2 regions of the Stutzerimonas chloritidismutans genome follow, and region 2 is predicted to be linked to the other one. Evidence: predicted binding sites of a transcription regulator. Region 2 holds the regulator's gene; the other holds the start of a gene.
The links. The regulator LexA, encoded in region 2, represses DNA repair genes until DNA is damaged. The targets are predictions, from matches to a motif close to CTGTNTNNNNANACAG.
Positions count from the first base shown of each region.

Region 1: the regulator LexA is predicted to act here: its motif matches at 1,174-1,189, upstream of imuA (translesion DNA synthesis-associated protein ImuA).

Region 1 is NZ_CP086067.1:2,034,151-2,037,558, reverse strand. It holds gene mtnA (S-methyl-5-thioribose-1-phosphate isomerase) at 1-845, opposite strand, end outside; gene imuA (translesion DNA synthesis-associated protein ImuA) at 1,209-1,832, shown strand; gene LLJ08_RS09525 (Y-family DNA polymerase) at 1,835-3,247, shown strand; gene LLJ08_RS09520 (error-prone DNA polymerase) at 3,244-3,408, shown strand, end outside.
Region 2 is NZ_CP086067.1:2,752,129-2,755,536, forward strand. It holds gene LLJ08_RS12670 (L,D-transpeptidase) at 1-399, opposite strand, end outside; gene LLJ08_RS12675 (TetR/AcrR family transcriptional regulator) at 439-1,146, opposite strand; gene lexA (transcriptional repressor LexA) at 1,355-1,963, shown strand; gene sulA (SOS-induced cell division inhibitor SulA) at 1,975-2,451, shown strand; gene LLJ08_RS12690 (hypothetical protein) at 2,525-2,761, opposite strand; gene LLJ08_RS12695 (DMT family transporter) at 2,974-3,408, shown strand, end outside.

The DNA of each region.
Region 1 (3,408 bases), 720 kb from region 2:
GTCGAACTCGCCGCCACCACCATGAAACGCACGCCGTGGTGCATCGCCAGGACCGCAAGCTGGTAGGTGCCAATCTTGTTCGCCACATCGCCATTGGCGGTGATGCGATCCGCACCGACGATCACCCAAGAGATGCCTCTGGATTTCATCAGATGAGCAGCCGCCGAGTCCGCATTCACCATAGCCGGAACGCCATCACCGAGCAGTTCCCAGGCCGTCAGCCGGGAGCCCTGCAACCACGGCCGGGTCTCATCGACATACACCCGCTCTACCAGCCCCTCAAGATGCGCCGCCCGGATGACTCCGAGCGCCGTACCGAAACCGCCGGTCGCCAGGCCGCCGGTATTGCAATGGGTGAGCAGGTTCTGCGGATTACCCTGATGGCGGCGGATGAGGTCGACGCCAAACTGCGCCATCGCCAGATTTGCCTCGCGATCGCTGTCATGGATGGAAATGGCCTGGGCTTCCAGCGCTGCATACGGGTCTTCACCCGGCTTGAGGCGATCCAGTCGTTCGCGCATCTGGTTCAGCGCCCAGAACAGATTGACCGCAGTGGGACGGGAATCGGCCAGCACCTTGAAGTCCTCCTCCAAGGCCTGTCGCCAATCACCGCCGCCGGCGATACGGGCACGCGCCGCAAGGACCAGGCCATAGGCTGCGCTGATGCCGATTGCCGGCGCGCCGCGCACGACCATATCCCGGATCGCCGCAGCGACCGACGCTGCGGAATCATGGCTGCACCAAATCTCTTCGACGGGAAGCTTGCGCTGATCGAGCAGGTTCAGGCGCCCGTCCAGCCATTCGATCGACTTAACCTTTTCCGCAGCCAACAAACGCTCGCGCATGGCATTTCCCTCGTTCAGCTTCGTCGACACAGGACCATCATGCGCCCCGAACAGCAAAGAAAAAGCCCGGATCGCGGGCGAACCGGGCTTTCCAATCTCAATATGGCCGGGAAGCAGCAAACATGAGCACTGCGGCCTCTTATCCCGGGCGCGAATGCTAATCGACGGGTTTTCCGAGCACAAGCAGTGATCAGGGCTTGGCGACGCCTAATGGCCGAGCAGCTTTCAGGCTGGCCCCGCCTTCCACGGAGAGAGCATGCGCTCGAACAGATGAAGTGTCGCGCTCACTCATCGCGTCGTGCTTGACCAACTCGCGGCAGGCCAAATACTGTATCTATATACAGTTATTTTGGATGCCTCTTCATGACCGCAGTGGTCGCCCTCGATAGCCTGCTGGATACACGTCGCGTCTGGCGTGGCCAGGCCATAACGTCTCGCACGGCCGTTCAGCCGACCGGAAATGCCACACTGGATGAGTTCCTGCCCGGCGGCGGCTGGCCGGAGTCGGCCATCAGCGAGTTCCTCGTCGCGGCCACGGGCATCGGCGAGCTGAATCTGCTGTGGCCGACCCTTGCACGACTGACCACCGCCGGCGAGCGGGTGGTGCTGATAACGCCCCCTCATCGACCTTACCCCCAGGCCTGGCTGGCCGCGGGTGTAGACCTGCAGTGGCTGACCATCATCCAGGCAAAGGGCCGCGATGCGCTGTGGGCTGCAGAACAATGCCTACGTTCCGGCAGTTGTGCCGCCGTGCTGTGCTGGCCGCAACAAGCTGATGACCGTGCCTTAAGGCGCTTGCAGATTGCTGCTGAATCCGGCCAAACCCTGGGCTTCGTCTATCGGTCACTGCGTGAAGCAAATAACCCATCACCGGCGGCACTACGCCTGACCATCGAGGCCCAGCCGGCGCAGCTACGTGTCATCAAGTGCCGCGGCGGCCTGGCTCCAGGACAGGCGCTCCCGGCCAGCGCCTGGCAACAGGCGTGACGATGCTTTGGGCCTGCATTCTGCTGCCGCAACTGGCCATGGACGGCGTTTTGCGCCACCGCGACGATGCCGCCGCGCCGCTGGCCCTGCTCGCCGGCCCGCCACAGCGCCGCGTGCTGCAGGCCGTCAACGCAGCCGCCCGCAAGCTTGGCCTCAAGCCAGGGCAATCGCTGATCGCAGCCCAGGCATTGACCCACGACTTCGCCACCGCCGATTACGACCAGCTGATGATCGAACGCTGGCAGCGGTTTCTGGCGGCCTGGGGTTACGGCTACAGCGCCCAGGTCAGCCTGCACTACCCGCGCTGCCTGCTGTTGGAGGTGCATTCCAGCCTCGGCCTGTTCGGCCCCTGGCCACGATTCGAGACGCGTCTACGCAAGGAGCTCACGGCTCTGGGCTTCCGCCACCGCATCACCCTGGCGCCCAACCCGGCGGCCGCGCGCATCCTCGCCAATGCCCATGACGGGCTGGCCGTGACCGATACAGCCACGCTGCATCAGGCGCTCGGGGTACTGCCGATCGAGCGCCTCGGCCTGCCCCGAGAAGTCAGCACATCGCTGGTACGCATGGGCCTGCGCCATCTTCATCAACTGCTCGCCCTGCCGCGCGACAGCCTGGCCAGACGCTTTCCGGAAGAAGTGCTGGCCCAGCTCGACACCCTGCTCGGACATCGGCCGCTGCCTCTGGAGTTCTACCGTCCACCGGATGTCTTCGACACCCGCATCGAACTGAATTTCGAGGTCGAGTCCCATCAGGCTCTGCTGTTTCCATTGCGCAGACTGACCGCCGACCTGGCCGCCTTTCTCGCCGGGCGGGACAGCGGCGTCCAGCGTTTCAGCCTGTACCTGGAACATCGCACCCTGCCCGACAGCGAGGTAGCGGTCGGCCTACTCAGTACCGAACGCGAGCCCGCCATGCTGTTCGAACTGACCCGTGGCCGCCTCGAGCATCTGCAACTGCCGGCCCCCGTCCTGGCCGTGCGTCTGCTGGCTCGTGATCTGCCAGCCTTCACGCCGGCCCATCAGGCCTTGTTCGACGAGCGCCCGCAGCAGAATGTGCCCTGGGAGCAACTGCGCGAACGCCTCCGCGCCCGACTGGGCGACGATGCCGTGGTCTCGCTGAGCGCACGAGCGGACCACCGTCCCGAATATGCCTGGCGGGAAAGCAGCCTCGCCCGCACCGAACCATTGCCTCACGTGGGGTTGCGCCCCGGCTGGCTGCTGAGTACCCCGCAACCATTGCGCGAAGAGGGTCTGCTCACCCTGACCGGCCCCGAGCGCATCGAGTCCGGCTGGTGGGATGGTGCCGACGCGCGACGCGACTACTACCGGGTGCAAACCGCTACCGGCCAACAGGGTTGGGCGTTTCGCGCCCTCGCCGGAGGCCCCCTGCTGCTGCACGGCTGGTTCGCATGAACGCCGAATATGCCGAGCTGCACTGTCTGTCCAACTTCAGCTTCCAGCGGGGTGCATCCAGCGCGAGCGAACTCTTCGAACGCGCCAAACGCCAGGGCTATGACGCTCTGGCGATCACCGACGAATGCAGCCTGGCCGGTATCGTGCGCGCCTGGCAGGCC
Region 2 (3,408 bases):
AAGAGGTACGCCCATCGGCTCACAATCGGGGGTGCCGTGAATGTAGATGTAACGGCGGAAGGTATCGACCTGCCCCTGGCGATTGACCCCTGGCTCGCACCCGCTGAGCCAGAGAATCCGGGTCAGGATCCAGTCACGACCGGGAGAAATTCCGTGAAGCTCAGGGGACCATACCTCCCTCGTCCAGCGCCGCCCGCGCAACACCGCACCTTGAGGCAAACCGTCACCGAGGCGCGCACGCACCTGATGCAGACCGCGCGGCGTGCAACCAGAACCGTTCAGCTCGCCCGCACCATTGCGTGCCGTAGAGACAGAAAAGCGCAGACGCAACTGGCCCTCGGCGAAGCCATAGAGCTGCTGATCGGCGATGGAAATATGCAGAAAATCGAGAAATGCCATGGGCGGCTAGCTTAGCCGATCACCCGGCAGGCTTGTAGCTCAAGCCTTCGCCGGGATAGCCACTGCGTTGCGCCGCGCGATCGGTTGCGCCGCCGCCAGCGTGTTGTCATCAATGCCACTGTCGGCGCGCATGCCGGCCGCGAGAAACGGCACCATCATACGCATGACCTGCTCGATCGAGGTTCTGACGCCAAAATCGTTCTCGGAAATAGCGCGCAGTGCCTTGATACCCGACATGCTGAATGCCGCCGCACCAAGCATGAAGTGCACACGCCAGAACAGTTCGATGGGCGGAATGGCCGGCGCCGCGTCATGCACCTTGAGCATGTAGCGACGGAACACCTTGCCGTACATGTCTTCCAGATAGCGTCGCAGGTGGCCCTGGCTCTGACTGAAAGACAAGCCCAGCAGGCGCATGAAGATGGACAGATCATCGCCGCTGCGCGGTTTGACCGCCAAGGCTTGCTCGACGAGGATTTCCAGCAATTCCTCGAGCGTGTCCTTCTTGTCGGTCAATGCCTCGCGTCGATCCAGTTCACGCTCGAGACTGGCACAGAATGGCCCGAGAAAACGCGAGAACACCGCCTGGATCAGCGCCTTCTTCGAACCGAAATGATAGTTCACTGCCGCGAGGTTGACCCCAGCCTTGCTGGTGATCAGGCGAAGCGAGGTTTCGGCGAAGCCTTTTTCCGCGAACAGCTGTTCCGCTGCATCAAGAATGCGCTCAACTGTTTCCGACTGCGCCATGCCCCCTCCGAAAGACAAACAACTGTTTGAAACTTACGTTTCACCGACCGGCAAGTCAACCACGAAACGCCTTGTGGCACTAGCGTCATTGTCGCAGACAGACCACGGAGCACGCCGGATGTGCTTTCAAAACCATCATAATCATTCGTTGCCAAGGCCGGATCACTGTATATAATCCCAGTCACTGTATAAAAGAACAGAGACCGACATGATCAAGCTGACGCCTCGCCAGACGGAAATCCTCGCGTTCATCAAGCGCTGCCTGGAAGACAATGGGTATCCACCCACTCGCGCAGAGATCGCTCAGGAACTCGGCTTCAAGTCACCCAACGCTGCCGAAGAACATCTCAAGGCACTTGCCCGCAAGGGCGCTATCGAGATGACGCCCGGGGCGTCTCGCGGGATACGTATTCCGGACTTCGAACCCGCCGCATCCGAAAACGGCCTGCCGATCATCGGCCGCGTTGCTGCCGGCGCGCCGATTCTGGCGCAGCAACATGTCGAAGAATCCTGCCAGATCAGCCCCGCGTTTTTCCATCCGCGCGCCGATTATCTGCTGCGTGTCCACGGCATGAGCATGAAGGACGTCGGCATTTTTGATGGCGACCTGCTTGCCGTGCACACCACCCGCGAGGCCCGCAACGGCCAGATCGTGGTTGCTCGCGTCGGTGACGAAGTCACGGTGAAGCGTTTCAAGCGTGACGGCAAGAAGGTTTGGCTGTTGGCTGAAAACCCCGAGTTCGCGCCCATCGAGGTCGACCTCGAACAGCAGGAACTGGTGATAGAAGGCTTGAGTGTCGGCGTAATCCGCCGCTAAGGAGAAGGTTCATGCAGTACCAGACCAGCACTTCCCGGCCCCAACTTTCGTTGTTCGACGGCGTCATTGCGCAAAGCCTGGCACCGTTTGGCAACCTGAAACCACGCAACAAACCCGAGCAGGACAAGGAATATCTGAGCGAGTTGAGCCTGAGTGGCAGCAGCGAGCACTGCCACCTGCTGCTTGCCCCGATCCTGCGTGAACTCGGCGATGCAGCGGACAGCCGCTGGCTGACGCTGATTGCCCCGCCTGCTTTCCTCTCGCAGAACTGGCTGCGCAAGTGCGGTCTGAATCGCGAACGCATCATCCTGCTGCAGCCACGCGACGCCGAGGGCGCGATGGAACTCGCCTGCAAAGCCCTGGCCTCGGGGTGCAGCCATACCGTGGTCAGCTGGTTTGATCAGCTCGATGGGGCAACACGTAGCAAACTATGCGCAGCCGCCAGCCTGGGCGCAGCTCAGAGTCTGAATATTCGTCTCGGATGTTGAACCGCACGGCACAGGGACGTGCTGAAAATCGCGGATGGAATCCTGAAGCTATAACGCTCGAGCAATAGCTCACTCAGTGCAGAACACGCGGCTCTTCATCGTCGCGCTCGAAATCCCCTTCCGACATGCGACCGGCCATCTGAACGCCGACATTGAACATCGCCTTGGCAATCTCGACGTGCTGCCCCTGTAGAAATAGCTTGGCGTCTTCCGAAAAATTCAGCGTGACCAACACCTCTTCGTCCTCGGCACGACGAAGCACGATGCGCCCGTCAGGTAGCTCGACGATTTCCAGAAAAGATGTAGGCATGGATCAGCTCCGCGTGAAAGGCGGCCATTGTAGCAGCCGACCAGCCTCAGGACAGCCTTTGCAGGTCTCAAGCTCCTTTCGCTAGCAACACCCCGATAGGTAGCAGCATCATGCAGCCGTGCATTGCCCGACCAACAAAACAATGCGGCTATGGATACCGACACGTAGCATGCACAAAAAAAGCGCGCGCCGGCGCTCGATAAGGATTGTGTATGACAACCCGCACCTTGCTGCTTACCGCCTTGGCCATGCTTGCATTTGCCGGCAACTCGATCCTATGCCGTATCGCCTTGCGGGACACCGCTATTGACCCGGCCAGCTTCACCGGCCTCCGTATACTGGCCGGAGCGCTCACGCTCTGGCTAATGTTGCGAATCGGCACGCCGAGACAATCGCAGGGCGGAGATTGGTTCAGCGCCTTGGCGCTGTTCATCTACGCCGCTAGTTTTTCCTACGCCTATATCAACCTGGATGCCGGAGCCGGCGCCCTGCTGCTGTTCGGCGCGGTGCAGTTGAGCATGCTTGCTTGGGGATTGCTGCGGGGCGAGCGCTTTAGCGCTTGGCAGATTGTCGGCTTGCTGTTGGCATTGAGCGGATTGCTGATTCTGCTGCTGCCGGGAAGCAGCGCGCCGGCATTGGACGGCGCA